DNA from 3 places in the Streptomyces sp. NPDC025638 genome. Region 2 is predicted to be linked to each of the others. Evidence: riboswitches for the same ligand, from Rfam matches in the RefSeq annotation. Region 2 holds a riboswitch; each other region holds the start of a gene.
What was found. A riboswitch is a leader RNA that binds a small molecule or an ion and turns the genes downstream of it on or off. The one in region 2 is predicted to bind cobalamin.

Region 1: it holds a riboswitch for cobalamin, as region 2 does, so the genes downstream of both, ACZ4EG_RS08500 (CbtB domain-containing protein) here and ACZ4EG_RS16615 (cobalamin biosynthesis protein) in region 2, are expected to answer to the same signal.
Region 3: it holds a riboswitch for cobalamin, as region 2 does, so the genes downstream of both, ACZ4EG_RS25415 (ribonucleoside-diphosphate reductase subunit alpha) here and ACZ4EG_RS16615 (cobalamin biosynthesis protein) in region 2, are expected to answer to the same signal.

What each region holds. Positions count from the first base shown of each region.
Region 1 covers NZ_JBVHLX010000003.1:109,817-114,750, reverse strand. The annotation lists gene ACZ4EG_RS08515 (STM4013/SEN3800 family hydrolase) at 1-500, shown strand, start outside; gene ACZ4EG_RS08510 (STM4012 family radical SAM protein) at 497-1,840, shown strand; gene ACZ4EG_RS08505 (STM4011 family radical SAM protein) at 1,851-2,738, shown strand; cobalamin riboswitch at 2,804-2,954, shown strand; gene ACZ4EG_RS08500 (CbtB domain-containing protein) at 2,990-3,211, shown strand; gene ACZ4EG_RS08495 (CbtA family protein) at 3,233-3,985, shown strand; gene ACZ4EG_RS08490 (hypothetical protein) at 4,183-4,422, shown strand; gene ACZ4EG_RS08485 (galactose-binding domain-containing protein) at 4,593-4,934, shown strand, end outside.
Region 2 covers NZ_JBVHLX010000005.1:552,220-557,153, reverse strand. The annotation lists gene ACZ4EG_RS16630 (class II aldolase/adducin family protein) at 1-43, opposite strand, end outside; gene ACZ4EG_RS16625 (inorganic phosphate transporter) at 350-1,597, shown strand; gene ACZ4EG_RS16620 (hypothetical protein) at 1,630-1,857, shown strand; cobalamin riboswitch at 2,016-2,155, shown strand; gene ACZ4EG_RS16615 (cobalamin biosynthesis protein) at 2,257-3,207, shown strand; gene ACZ4EG_RS16610 (cobyric acid synthase) at 3,204-4,736, shown strand; gene cobN (cobaltochelatase subunit CobN) at 4,733-4,934, shown strand, end outside.
Region 3 covers NZ_JBVHLX010000010.1:112,554-117,487, forward strand. The annotation lists gene ACZ4EG_RS25400 (DUF3311 domain-containing protein) at 1-18, shown strand, start outside; gene mctP (monocarboxylate uptake permease MctP) at 15-1,643, shown strand; gene ACZ4EG_RS25410 (GNAT family N-acetyltransferase) at 1,730-2,236, shown strand; cobalamin riboswitch at 2,289-2,429, shown strand; gene ACZ4EG_RS25415 (ribonucleoside-diphosphate reductase subunit alpha) at 2,554-4,917, shown strand; gene ACZ4EG_RS25420 (ribonucleotide-diphosphate reductase subunit beta) at 4,917-4,934, shown strand, end outside.

The DNA.
Region 1 (4,934 bases), on a different contig from region 2:
ATCACACCGTGTGCATCGGAGGCGTGGGCTTCTTCAACAAGCTCGGCCCGCTGGGCTCGGTGCTGCCCGGCCTGTTCCACGAGTCCCACTGGGCCCCGGAGTTCGGCGTCACCGACCCCCACTCCTTCGAGAACCAGGTGGCGTGCGCCGACCGCGTCGTACGCGAACTGCCCACGGAACAACGGCTGTTCCTCTTCGTCAACGTGTCCGCCCTGCACCAGCCGAACTGGTTCCACCTGCCCGGCGCGACCCGCGAGGCCGGGGACACCCGCGCCACGCACGCCGCCGCCCTGGAGTACGTGGACCGGCACGTCGGACGGCTCTTCGCCGCCGCGAGCAGCAGACGCCGCTGCTTCGCCGTCGTCTGTTCCGACCACGGCACCGCCTACGGCGACGACGGATACACCGGCCACCGCCTCGGCCACGAGTCCGTCTGGACCGTGCCCTACGCCCACTTCTTCCTGGACCCCGCATCCCGCCCGACGGAGGCCGCCCGATGATCACCGCCGAGCAGACGACGGCGACCAGCCCCTACCAGAGCTACGTGTACGCCTACCCCCACAAGACCGCCTACCGCCGGCTCCACGACCGCCCCCTGCTGAACACCCTCTGGGCGGCCGAGCCCAAGGACACCCTCTCCCTCTACCTCCACATCCCCTTCTGCGAAGTCCGCTGCGGTTTCTGCAACCTCTTCACCCGCATCGGCGCCCCCGACGGCCTGACCGGCACCTACCTGGACGCGCTGGAGCGCCAGGCGGGGGCCGTACGCGAAGCGCTCGGGGACACGGACGAGGTCCGCTTCGCCACGGCGGCCTTCGGCGGCGGCACCCCGACCTTCCTCACCGCAACCGAGCTCGAACGGCTGTGTGACATCGCCGAACACCGCATGGGCGCCGACCTGAGCGCCGTCCCGCTGTCGGTCGAGGCTTCCCCGGCCACCGCCACCGCCGACCGGCTCACGGTCCTCGCCGACCGCGGCACCACACGGCTGAGCCTGGGCGTGCAGAGCTTCGTCGACTCCGAGGCCCGTGCCGCCGTACGCCCACAGCGCCGCGCCGACGTGGAGTCGGCCCTCGCCCGCATCCGCGACGCAGGCATTCCCGTCCTCAACATCGACCTCATCTACGGCATCGACGGCCAGACGGAACGGACCTGGCTGCACTCCCTGGACGCGGCCCTCGCCTGGCGTCCCGAGGAGCTCTACCTCTACCCCCTCTACGTCCGCCCCCTGACCGGCCTGGGCCGACGCGGCAGCGGCCCCGACCCCGCCTGGGACGAACAGCGGCTGCGCCTGTACCGCGCCGGCCGCGACCACCTCCTCGCGCACGGCTACACCCAGCAGTCCATGCGCATGTTCCGCCGCACCGACGCCCCGCTCCAGGGCGCTGACGACTACGCCTGCCAGACCGACGGGATGATCGGCCTCGGCTGCGGCGCCCGCTCCTACACATCAGGTCTGCACTACTCCTTCGACTACGCCGTGGACATGCACGAGATACGCGCGATCATCGACGACTACGTGTCCCGCCCGGCCGCCGACTTCGCGCACGCCGAGTACGGCCGTCCCATCGACACCGACGAGGCCCGCCGCCGGCACCTCCTGCAGTCCCTGCTCCAGGCCGAGGGCCTGCGCCTCGACGACTACCGTGCCCGCTTCGGCACCACCCCCGCCGACCACTTCGGCCCCGAACTCGCCCGCTTCGCCGACCGGGGCTGGCTGACCGACGACCGCGCCGCCCTCAGGCTCACCCCCGAGGGGCTCGCCCACTCCGACGCGATCGGCCCCGACCTGTTCTCCCCGGCGGTCCGGGCCGCCATGGCCGCCTACGAGAGGAAGTGACCGGCCCGCCATGGACCTCACCCTCCTCTACCGTGGCCCCCTCGCCTCCTGCGACTACGACTGCCCCTACTGCCCCTTCGCCAAGCGGCGCGACACCGGCGCCCAACTGCGCGCGGACCGCGCCTCCTTGGAGCGCTTCGCCGCCTGGGCCCGGCAGCAGACCGGCGACCGCCTGTCCATCCTGTTCACTCCGTGGGGAGAGGGCCTGGTCCGCTCCTGGTACCGGCGCACCCTCGCCGACCTGTCCCACCTGCCGCACATCCGGCGCGTGGCGATCCAGACCAACCTCAGCTGCCGTACCGACTGGCTCGCCGAGGCCGACCGCGACACGCTGGCCCTGTGGTGCACCTACCACCCCGGACAGACGCCGTACGACCGCTTCCTCACCAAATGCCGCGAACTGACCGAGCGCGGCATCCGCTTCAGCGTCGGCATCGTCGGCCTGCCCGACCATCTCGACACGGCCCGGCGCCTGCGCGCCGACCTGCCCGAGCACGTCTACCTGTGGGTCAACGCCGCCGAGGGGCACACCTACACCGACGCGGAGGCCGACCGGTGGACGGCCCTGGACCCGCTCTTCCCGTACAGCCGGCACCCGCACACCAGCGCGGGACTGCCCTGCCGCACCGGCGACTCCGTGATCTCCGTCGACGGCGAAGGCACCGTCCGCCGCTGCCACTTCGTGCCCACCCCGCTCGGCAACCTCTACGACGGCTCCTACCGCACCGCCCTGCGCCCCCGCGCCTGCCCACTCGCCGTCTGCGACTGCCACATCGGCTATGTGCACCTGGAGACACTGCCGCTGTACGACGTCTTCGCGGGCGGCGTCCTGGAGCGCGTCCCGGCCACGCTCCCCGCGACCCCGATCCTCCACCTGTCAAACCTGACGGGGAGTTGATCCACGCCCGCACCGTCGGACCGCCCGCCGGGAGAGGAAGATCACGCCTGGTGGGTGCGGTCTTGGCCATGCTCCCGACACGCGGTACCGTCGGTTCGATATCGACGACGGCGAGACGGAAGCCGGTGGGAATCCGGCACGGTCGCGCCACTGTATGCGAAGGGCCCCTGGGGCGTTTCGTGAGTCAGACCCGTGGCCGTCGTCCAGTGCACCACCGAGATGGGACGCGAACTCCCAGAGGAGGCCCTGCCATGGCGCAGACCGTCGCCCAGCCGACAGCCACCACCCCCGTCGTTCCCGCCACGCTGCCGCTGAAGGCGATAGCACCCTGGGCGGTCTTCTTCGGCATCCTGATGCTGGTCCTGCTGTACTTCGTCGGCGCCGAGCAGGGCGCCACCTCCGTGTTCAACGGCACGGACGTCCACGAGTGGGTGCACGACGCCCGCCATCTGCTCGGCTTCCCCTGCCACTGACGCGAGGGGCGCCGCACAACCATGAACTCCACAACCGTAAGAAACCTCCTCGTGCGGGGCATGCTCGCCGGCCTGGCCGCCGGCGTGCTCGCCCTCGTCGTCGCCTACTTCCTCGGTGAGCCGAGTGTCGACAACGCGATCAGCTTCGAGGAGGCGCACTCGCACGAGCACGAGATGGAGGTCGTCTCCCGCTCCCTGCAGTCCACCGCCGGACTCGCCACCGGCGTCCTGGTCTACGGGGTCGCCTTCGGCGGCATCGCGGCGCTCGCGTTCTGCTTCGCGCTCGGCCGTGTCGGCCGGTTCAGCCCCCGGGCGACCGCGCTGTTGCTGTCCGGCTGCGCACTGCTCGCCGTGTACGTCGTGCCGTTCCTCAAGTACCCCGCCAATCCGCCCTCCGTGGGCGACCCCGACACCATCAGCAAGCGCACCACCCTGTACTTCCTGATGACGGCGCTCAGCGTCCTCCTCGCGATCGCCGCCACCATCCTGGGCAAGCGGTTCGCGCCCTCGCTGGGCACCTGGTACGCGACGGTCGCCGCGATGGCGGCCTTCACCGTCGCCATCGGGCTCGCGTTCGCGTTCCTGCCCGTCATCAACGAGGTACCGAAGGACTTCCCGGCGACCCTGCTGTGGCGGTTCCGGCTCTCCGCGCTGGCCATTCAGACGGTGCTGTGGGTCGGATTCGGCCTCGTCTTCGGCGAGTTGGCCGAGCGGATGCTCAATCCCAAGCCCGCGACAGCCGCGACCCCGCGGACGGTTCCAGCCGCGCACTGATCCCTTCAGGACACAAGAGGGCCCTTCGGCACCATCCGGGGGCCCTCTCGCGACGTCGTGCGGCACGGAGCTGGTAGAAGCGGATCCCGCCTGCCTGCGCCGGCTCAGCGGTCCGGCTGAGGGCGGACGGTCAGGATTACGACGGGGACTTTTCCGTCGCCCCCGGCTGGAAGGCGGGCGGCTTCGCGGCTTGGGGTGTGACCGGGCCCCGTGAGGTCGTCTGCCCCTGCGGCAGTCCCAGGGAGCTGCTGCTGACCATCGCCTCCGCCGAGTGGGGAGGCGTCCGCAGCAGTTGGACCCCGCTCGAAGACCGCCCGCGGGTGGGTACGTACGGCCTGAACGTACCCACCCGGGTGAGCGTCGGCAGAGGTGGCCACCTCGACGTCTTCGTCTGCTCGGCCGATCCCACCCATGGCCACGAGCCCAGCCTCCAGTAGGGAGTTGGGGGCCGCCGTTCGGCAGGTCGACCGTTCACGGCTATTGACTCCGCGTGCAACAGTGGCGATCCTCGTCGGCATATCTTGCGCGGGTCATGTCAAGTTGGGTGGGTCTGCTGGCCACGGCCCGGCTCGTCGGCCGCGCTTCCCCCGACCGAGGGACGTGGTGTGTGACCGTGACCGGACGCCCGTACCGCAGACGCAAAGACGTCACCGTGGTCTCGCTGCTCCTCCTCGTACTGGCCGCAGTCCTTGGCCCCACCCCGAGTTCGGCGGCGGGCAACGACTGGTGGGTTCCGACCGCACGACCCACGCCGGACTCCCAGATCAATGTCACCGGCGAGCCGTTCACCGGCACCGACGCCACGGGCGACGTGCGCGGGTTCGTCGACGCCCACGACCACCTGTTCGCCAACGAGGCCTTCGGCGGGCGGCTCATCTGCGGCAAGACGTTCTCCGAGGCCGGGATCGCCGACGCGCTCAAGGACTGTCCCGAGCACTACCCCGACGGC
Region 2 (4,934 bases):
GGTCATCCCGTTCGTCCCGCTGGTCCCGCCGCTGCTCAGCCATGCGGCGATCCTGCCAGCCGGCGCCCCGGCGTCCACGGCGGGCCTGCCGAAGGGACACGACGTCCCGTCCCACCAGGCCGTCTGCCGGGTGACCAAAGTCTCTTCGACGGGCCGTTGAACCGGCTGAGGTCGTCCGCCCGGGGCAACTGGTCAAGGGGCGTCTGGGCCGCCGGGCCGGAGCGGGCCGCACTGGAGCGGCGACCCCTCGTTTGCGACACCCCGAGTCCTGCCTCAGTTCACCTTCCGTTCACCCAGGTTGCCTACGGTCAACCAGCCAATGACGTCCTCTGAACGATTGCCTGGGTAAATGGAAAACTTCTCGCTGATCCTCGCGATTGTGGTGGTAACCGCACTCGCGTTTGATTTCACGAACGGTTTCCACGACACCGCCAACGCGATGGCCACGACCATCTCGACCGGTGCGCTCAAGCCCAAGGTCGCGGTGGCCATGTCCGCCGCGCTCAACCTTGTAGGCGCCTTCCTCTCCGTGGAGGTCGCCAACACGATCTCCAAGGGTCTCGTCGACGAGACCGGCATCCGTCCCGAGGTCATCTTCGCCGCCCTGGTCGGCGCGATCCTCTGGAACCTGCTGACCTGGCTGGTCGGGCTCCCGTCCAGCTCCTCGCATGCCCTGATGGGTGGTCTGATCGGCGCGACGATCGCGTCGGCCGGCACCGGCGCCGTCCACGGCGACGTGCTCGTCACCAAGGTCCTGATCCCGGCCGTCGCGGCCCCGATCGTCGCCGGCGTGGCCGCCATGCTCGCCACGAGGTTCTCCTACGGGCTGAGCAAGGACGCCGACAGCGCGGCCACCCGCAAGGGCTACCGCGCCGGCCAGATCGCCTCCGCCGGTCTCGTCTCCCTCGCCCACGGCACCAACGACGCGCAGAAGACGATGGGCATCATCACCCTCGCGCTGATCGCCGGCGGCGCCATCGCCCCCGACTCCAACCCTCCCGTCTGGGTGATCCTCTCCGCCGGCCTCGCCATCGCGCTCGGCACCTACATCGGCGGCTGGCGCATCATCCGCACCATGGGCAAGGGCCTGACCGACCTTCAGCCGCAGCAGGGCTTCTCCGCCCAGACCAGCGCCGCGACGGTCATCCTGGCCTCCTCCCACCTGGGCTTCTCCCTCTCCACCACGCACGCCGTCTCCGGCTCCGTGATGGGCGCGGGCATGGGCCGCAAGGGCGGCGTGGTCCGCTGGTCCACCGCGACCCGCATGGTCGTGGCCTGGGCGCTGACCCTGCCGGCGGCCGCCCTGGTCGCTGCGCTCGCGGAGTCCGTGACCGACCTGGGCAACTGGGGCACCGCGGTCGTCGCCGTCTTCCTGATCGCCTCCAGCGCCGCGATCTGGAAGCTCTCGCGTCGCCTGGTGGTCGACCACAGCAACGTCAACGACACCGAGGAGCCGGCCGGTGTGGTGACCACGGCGATGGCCGCCGTGACGCCGCCCCCGGCGGGCACCGTGACCGAGGACCTGACGGCCACCATCCCGTCCCCCGCGACCGCCCCCGCCACCGACCCGGCCGCCCCTCCGGCCGCCACCGTCTGACCCCGAGACCCGGTTACTAAGGAAGCATCACCATGAAGATCGACTGGGCAGCCCTCGGCTCCGTCTTCGGCGTCAGCCTCGTGGTCACCGTGGGCCTCGTGGCCCTGTTCACCCTGGGCGTCAAGGGCCTCGCGCACCGCGAGCGCGCCACGGCCCAGGGCGGCTCCGCCCCCCTCGCGGTCACCGGAGCGTACGTCTGCTTCGCGGCCTGCGCGGCGGCGGTGGCGTACGGCATCTACCTGATCATGGCCAAGGCCTGACCCCGGCCCAGCTCATGGCCAAGGCCTGACCGAGCTTTACCGGGCTCCTCCCCGATACTTCGGGGAGGAGCCTTTTCGCGTGCCCCCACACCCGCCCGCGCAGCGCCGGTGTGGGTCTCAGCACACTCTCCCCTTGCAGGTCAACGGCAAGTTGACGGCCCTTCCGGGGGCGTGGTGGACTGCCGGAGCCATGTACGGCGGCAAGGGAGGAAGCCGGTGTGAATCCGGCGCGGTCCCGCCACTGTCACCGGGGAAGAACTCTCCGGAAGCCAGGAACTCCCACCGCCGGTCTCGTCGAACCAGGGCGCGGACACCCTGAGTGAGGACATATCGCCATGCTCGGCTGCCGATTGAGGTACAGCACCAGGTCGCTGCTCGACCCCACGGCCGGCTGAGCCGATGCGTGCCGATCGCGTCTTCGCGTACGGCGCCTCCGCCGGCCTCCTCGGTGACCTTCTCCTGGGCGATCCACGCCGCGGGCATCCGGTCGCCGCGTTCGGGCGTGCGGCGAGTGCCGTGGAGCGGGTGCTGTGGCGGGACCACCGCGGCTGGGGCGCCCTGCACACCGCCGCGTGCGTCGGTGGGGCCGTGGCCCTCGGCGCCCTCGCCCGCCGAGCCGTACGTCCCTCCCCCACCGCCTCCGTCGCGCTCACCGCTGCCGCCACCTGGGCCGTGGTCGGGGGGACTTCGCTCGCCCGGGAGGCCCGGGCCGTCGGGCGTGCCCTGGAGGCGGGCGACGTGGCAGGGGCCCGTGCCCGGCTGCCTCACCTCTGCGGACGCGATCCGCAGGCGCTCGACACCGACGGGATCGCCCGGGCCGTGGTCGAGTCCGTCGCGGAGAACACGTCCGACGCCGTCGTAGGGGCGCTGGTGTGGGGCGCCGTGGGCGGCGTGCCCGGACTGCTCGGGTTCCGCGCGGTCAACACCCTTGACGCCATGGTCGGGCACAAGTCCGCCCGGTACCGGCGCTACGGGTGGGCCTCCGCCCGGCTCGACGACGTCGCCGGATGGCCGGGGGCCCGCCTCACCGCCGTACTGGCCGCCGCCGCGGGCCCGGATCCGGGCGGCGCCCTGCGTGCCTGGCGGGCCGACGCACGCCGGCATCCCAGCCCCAACGCCGGTCCCGTCGAGGCCTCCTTCGCGGGGGCCCTGGGCGTGCGGCTCGGCGGAACCCTCTCCTACGGAGGGCGGGTCGAGCACCGGCCCGTGCTCAACGGTGGCGGCCGCGCCGTGGCCACCGAGGACATCGACCGGGCCGTACGGCTCTCCCGTCGGGTCGGTCTGCTCGCGCTCGGCGTCGGGGTCGCCGCGCGCGCCGTCGTAAGCAAGGCAAAGGGGGGCACGTCATGAACGGTGGTCTGCTCGTCGCCGGCACCACCTCCGACGCGGGCAAGAGCGTCGTGACGGCGGGGATCTGCCGGTGGCTGGTGCGACAGGGCGTCAAGGTCGCGCCCTTCAAGGCGCAGAACATGTCCCTCAACTCGTTCGTGACGCGCGAGGGCGCCGAGATCGGACGGGCGCAGGCCATGCAGGCCCAGGCGTGCCGGGTGGAGCCCAGCGCGCTGATGAATCCCGTGCTGCTCAAGCCCGGTGGTGAGCAGAGCAGCCAAGTCGTGCTGCTGGGGAAGCCGGTGGGCGAGTTGAGCGCCCGCGGCTATCACGGGGGCCGGCAGCAGAGACTTCTCGGAACCGTTCTCGACTGTCTCGCCGAATTGCGGGGCACGTATGACGCGGTGATCTGTGAGGGGGCCGGCTCTCCCGCCGAGATCAATCTGCGGCGGACCGACATCGTGAACATGGGGATCGCGCGCAATGCCCGGCTGCCCGTGCTCGTCGTCGGCGACATCGACCGCGGGGGCGTCTTCGCCTCCTTCTTCGGGACCGTGGCCCTGCTCTCGCCCGAGGACCAGGAACTGGTCGCCGGATTCCTCGTGAACAAGTTCCGTGGGGACGTGTCCCTGCTGGAGCCGGGGCTCGACATGCTGCACGGGCTCACCGGGCGGCACACCTACGGAGTGCTGCCGTTCCGGCACGGGCTCGGCATCGACGAGGAGGACGGGCTCCGCGTCTCGCTGCGCGGCACCGTGCGCGAGTCGTCCGTCGCGCCGCCCGTCGGTAAGGACGTGCTGCGGGTCGCCGTCTGCGCGATCCCGCTCATGTCCAACTTCACCGATGTGGACGCCCTGGCCGCCGAGCCCGGTGTCGTCGTGCGGTTCGTGGACCGGCCGGAGGAACTCGCCGACGCCGACCTCGTCGTGATCCCGGGCACCCGGGGCACGGTCCGGGCGCTGGAGTGGCTGCGGGAGCGGGGACTGACGGACGCCATCATCACAAGGGCTCACGAGGGCCGGCCCGTTCTCGGCATCTGCGGCGGCTTCCAGGTGCTCGGCGAGCACATCGAGGACGACGTCGAGAGCCGCGAGGGGCACGTGGACGGGCTCGGGATCCTGCCCGTGCGGGTGCGGTTCGCCAGGGAGAAGACCCTCACCCGGCCCGTCGGCGAAGCCCTCGGCGAGCACGTCGAGGGGTACGAGATCCACCACGGGGTCGCCGACATCCACGGCGGGGAGACGTTCTTCTCCGACGGCAGTGGACACAGCCTGGACGGCTGCCGAGTCGGTCAGACCTGGGGCACGCACTGGCACGGCTCCCTGGAGTCGGACGGTTTCCGGCGGGCCTTCCTGCGCGAGGTGGCGGCCGCCGCGGGCCGCCGCTTCGTACCGGCGCCCGACACCTCGTTCGCCGCGCTGCGCGAGGAGCAGCTCGACCGGCTCGGCGACCTGATCGAACAGCACGCGGACACGGACGCGCTCTGGCGGCTCATCGAGTCGGGCGCGCCGCAAGGACTGCCCTTCATTCCACCGGGAGCGCCCGCATGAGCACAGTGTTGTTGTTGTCGACCGCCGACACCGATCTGCTGGCGGCCCGGGCCTCCGGCGCGTCCTACCTGATCGGCAACCCGACCCGGGTCGACGTCACCGAGGAGCTTCCGGAACTCCTCCGGCAGGCCGACCTCGCCGTCGTACGGCTGCTCGGCGGCAAGCGGGCCTGGGAGGAGGGGCTCGCCGCGTTGAAAG
Region 3 (4,934 bases), on a different contig from region 2:
GGGGGTGCGTCGAAGTGAAGGACGGCGTGAACGGCGTCGCGCTCGGCGTCTTCGTCTTCTTCTTCCTGGCCGTCACGGTCATGGGCTTCCTGGCAGCCCGCTGGCGCAGGGCCGACAACGAGCACAGCCTCGACGAATGGGGCCTGGGCGGACGGTCGTTCGGCACCTGGATCACCTGGTTCCTGCTCGGCGGCGACCTGTACACGGCGTACACCTTCGTCGCCGTACCGGCGGCGATCTACGCGGCGGGCGCGGCCGGCTTCTTCGCCGTGCCGTACACGATCCTCGTCTACCCGCTGATCTTCATGTTCCTCCCGCGCCTGTGGTCGGTGTCCCACCGGCACGGCTATGTGACGACCTCGGACTTCGTGCGCGGCCGCTTCGGCTCGAAGGGCCTGTCGCTGGCGGTGGCGGTCACCGGAATCCTGGCGACGATGCCGTACATCGCGCTCCAACTGGTCGGCATCCAGGCCGTCCTCGACGTGATGGGCGTCGGCGGCGGCGAGAGCACCCACTGGTTCGTGAAGGACCTGCCGCTGCTGATCGCCTTCGGCGTGCTGGCCGCGTACACCTACTCCTCGGGCCTGCGCGCGCCCGCCCTGATCGCGTTCGTGAAGGACGCGCTGATCTACATCGTCATCGCGGTGGCGATCATCTACATCCCCATCAAGCTGGGCGGCTTCGACAACATCTTCACCAAGGCGGGCGAGGCGTTCAGCCAGGTCAACCCGGCGACCGGCAAGCCGCGCGGCGCCCTCACCCCGCCGGAGGCCGGCCAGTGGACCTACGTCACGCTGGCCCTGGGCTCCGCGCTCGCGCTCTTCATGTACCCGCACTCGATCACCGCGACGCTCTCCTCGAAGAGCCGTGACGTGATCCGCCGCAACACCACGATCCTGCCGCTGTACTCCCTGATGCTCGGCCTGCTGGCCCTGCTGGGCTTCATGGCGATCGCGGCGGGCGTCAAGGTGCAGAACGGCCAGCTGGCCATCCCGCAGCTGTTCGAGAACATGTTCCCGGACTGGTTCGCGGGCGTGGCCTTCGCGGCGATCGGCATCGGCGCCCTCGTGCCCGCGGCCATCATGTCCATCGCGGCCGCGAACCTGTTCACCCGCAACATCTACAAGGACTTCATCAGGCCGGACGCCACACCCGCGCAGGAGACCAAGGTCTCCAAGCTGGTCTCCCTCCTGGTGAAGGTGGGCGCCCTGGTCTTCGTCCTGACGATGGACAAGACGGTCGCCATCAACTTCCAGTTGCTCGGCGGCATCTGGATCCTGCAGACCTTCCCGGCCCTGGTCGGCGGCCTGTTCACCCGCTGGTTCCACCGCTGGGCGCTGCTCGCGGGCTGGGCGGTCGGCATGGTGTACGGCACCGTCGCCGCGTACGGCGTCGCCTCGCCGACGCAGAAGCACTTCGGCGGCTCGGCCAAGGAGATCCCGGGCATCGGGGAGATCGGCTACATCGGCCTCACCGCCTTCGTGCTCAACGTGGCCGTCACGGTGGTGCTGACCTTCGTACTGAAGGCGCTGAAGGCCCCCGAGGGCGTCGACGAGACCAGCCCGGCGGACTACACGGCGGACGCCGGCGACCCGGGCGTCCAGGTTGAGCTGCCGCCGGCGACCGCGGACGCCGGCCACTGAGGACGCCGGTCACTGAGCGGACAAGAACGGGCCGTCGGAGAAAATCCGGCGGCCCGTTGTCGTACCCGTCCTGCACACTCGGTCCCATGGACATCGAGATCAGGCGGACGGCTCCGGACGAGTACGGCACCCTGGGCGAGATCACGGCCCAGGCCTATCTCCAGGACGGCCTCCTCGACTTCGGGGAGAGCGACGGTTACCTCGGCGAGCTCAGGGACGTGGCCAAGCGCGCGGCCGCCGCGGAGGTGCTGGTCGCCGTGGCGGACGGCGAAGTGCTCGGCGGCGTCACCTTCGTGCCGGCAGGCGGGCCCATGGCCGACATCGCCCGCGCCGGAGAGGCCGAGATACGGATGCTCGCGGTCGGCCACGCGGCACGCAGCCGCGGCGTCGGGGAGGCTCTGGTGCGCGCCTGTGTCGATCGCGCACGGGCCACGCCGGGCTGCGTACGGATCGTGTTGTCCAGCCAGCGCTCCATGCGGGCCGCCCATCGCATCTACGAACGCATGGGCTTCGTGCGCACACCCGAGCGGGACTGGAATCCCCTCCCCCACCTCGACGACATCACTCTCCTCACCTACGAGTTGACACTCTGACACCGCCACGACACAACATCTGGGGGTGACGCGAGCACCCGGCACTAGATGTATGCTCATGCTCGCTGTCGCCGCAGGGGAATCCGGTGCGAATCCGGAACTGTCCCGCAACGGTGTACTTGCGCGTATCCGCCCCCCGGGGGTGATGCGCGCTCGCGTCAGTCCGAGGACCTGCCGACAGTGCGCCCGGCCGTCCAATCCGGGTGCCCCGACGTCCGGGCCTCGTGGAGTGGGCCGGTGGACGCGACGCCGCGTGCGCTCGTGTGCCGCCCCCTGCCCTGCGCAAGGCCCCCGTGCCGAGCCTGGGAGAGCCCCACGTGACCATCGCGCCAGCCGAACCGGCTTCAGCGACACGCCTGGAGACCGACGGTCCCGGTGCCGCGCTGCTGCGGACCCTGACCGAGCTGACCGCCGACCTGCCCGACGCCGACCCCGGCCGGGTCGCCGCCGCCGCGCTGCGCGGCCGCTCCGCCCGGGCGGACGAGTCGGAGCTGCGCGAGCTGGCCACGGAGGCGGCCGCCGGCCTCATCTCCGAGGACCCGGCCTACTCCCGGCTGGCCGCCAGGCTGCTGACCCTCTCCATCCGCGCCGAGGCCGCCTCGCAGGGCGTGACGTCCTTCACCGGGTCCGTCGCCGTGGGGCACCGCGAGGGGCTGATCGCCGACCGCACCGCCGCGTTCGTACGACTGCACGCCGAGCGGCTCGACTCGCTGGTCGACGCGGCCGCCGACGACCGCTTTGGCTACTTCGGCCTGCGCACCCTGCACAGCCGCTACCTGCTGCGCCACCCCATCACCCGCAAGGCCGTCGAGACGCCCCAGCACTTCATGCTGCGGGTCGCCGCGGGTCTCGCCGAGGACGACTCCGCCCGTTCCGTCGACGAAGTCGCCGCGCTCTACGCGCTCATGAGCCGCCTCGACTATCTGCCCTCCTCCCCCACGCTCTTCAACTCCGGCACGCGGCACCCCCAGATGTCGTCCTGCTACCTCCTCGACTCCCCACTGGACGAGCTGGACTCCATCTACGACCGCTACCACCAGGTGGCCCGCCTCTCGAAGCACGCCGGCGGCATCGGGCTGTCGTACTCCCGCATCCGCAGCCGTGGTTCGCTGATCCGCGGCACCAACGGGCACTCCAACGGCATCGTCCCGTTCCTCAAGACCCTCGACGCCTCCGTCGCCGCCGTGAACCAGGGCGGCCGGCGCAAGGGCGCGGCCGCGGTCTACCTGGAGACCTGGCACTCCGACCTCGAGGAGTTCCTGGAGCTGCGCGACAACACCGGCGAGGACGCCCGCCGTACGCACAACCTCAACCTCGCGCACTGGATCCCGGACGAGTTCATGCGCCGGGTCGACGCCGACGAGCAGTGGTCGCTGTTCTCCCCGTCGGACGTGCCGCAGCTGGTCGACCTGTGGGGCGCGGAGTTCGACGCCGTGTACCGCAAGGCGGAGGCGGACGGGCTCGCGAAGAAGACCATCCCCGCCCGTGACCTCTACGGCCGCATGATGCGCACCCTGGCGCAGACCGGCAACGGCTGGATGACCTTCAAGGACGCCGCCAACCGCACCGCCAACCAGACGGCCGAGCCGGGCCACGTCGTCCACTCCTCCAACCTCTGCACGGAGATCCTGGAGGTCACCGACGACGGGGAGACTGCGGTCTGCAACCTGGGGTCGGTCAACCTCGGCGCGTTCGTCGTCGACGGCGACATCGACTGGGAGCGGCTGGACGAGACGGTCCGCACGGCCGTCACCTTCCTCGACCGTGTCGTCGACATCAACTTCTACCCGACCGAGCAGGCCGGCCGGTCCAACGCCAAGTGGCGTCCCGTCGGCCTCGGTGCGATGGGCCTGCAGGACGTCTTCTTCAAGCTGCGGCTGCCGTTCGACTCGCCCGAGGCACGCGCCCTGTCGACCCGGATCGCCGAGCGCATCATGCTCGCCGCGTACGAGGCCTCCGCCGACCTGGCCGAACGCAACGGCCCGCTGCCGGCCTGGGAGAAGACCCGTACGGCCCGGGGCGTGCTGCACCCCGACCACTACCGCGTCGAGCTCGCCTGGCCGGAGCGCTGGGCGGCGCTGAGCGAGCGGATCGCCGCCGTCGGCATGCGCAACTCGCTGCTCCTGGCCATCGCGCCGACGGCCACCATCGCCTCGATCGCGGGCGTGTACGAGTGCATCGAGCCGCAGGTCTCCAACCTCTTCAAGCGCGAGACCCTGTCGGGCGAGTTCCTCCAGGTCAACTCGTACCTGGTGAAGGACCTCAAGGAGCTGGGCGTCTGGGACGCCCGCACCCGTGAGGCGCTGCGCGACTCGGGCGGCTCGGTGCAGGACTTCGCGTGGATCCCGGCCGACGTACGGGCGTTGTACCGCACGGCGTGGGAGATCCCGCAGCGCGGGCTGATCGACATGGCCGCGGACCGGACCCCGTTCCTCGACCAGTCGCAGTCCCTGAACCTCTTCATGGAGACGCCGACCATCGGCAAGCTCTCCTCGATGTACGCGTACGCCTGGAAGCAGGGTCTGAAGACGACGTACTACCTGCGCTCGCGCCCGGCGACCCGCATCGCCCGCGCCGCCCAGGCGCAGACGCCGGCGTCCATCCCCGTCCAGCAGGTCGCCGACCCCGACGCCGTCGCCTGCTCCCTTGAGAACCCCGAGTCCTGCGAGGCCTGCCAGTAATGTCCAGCCGTAACACC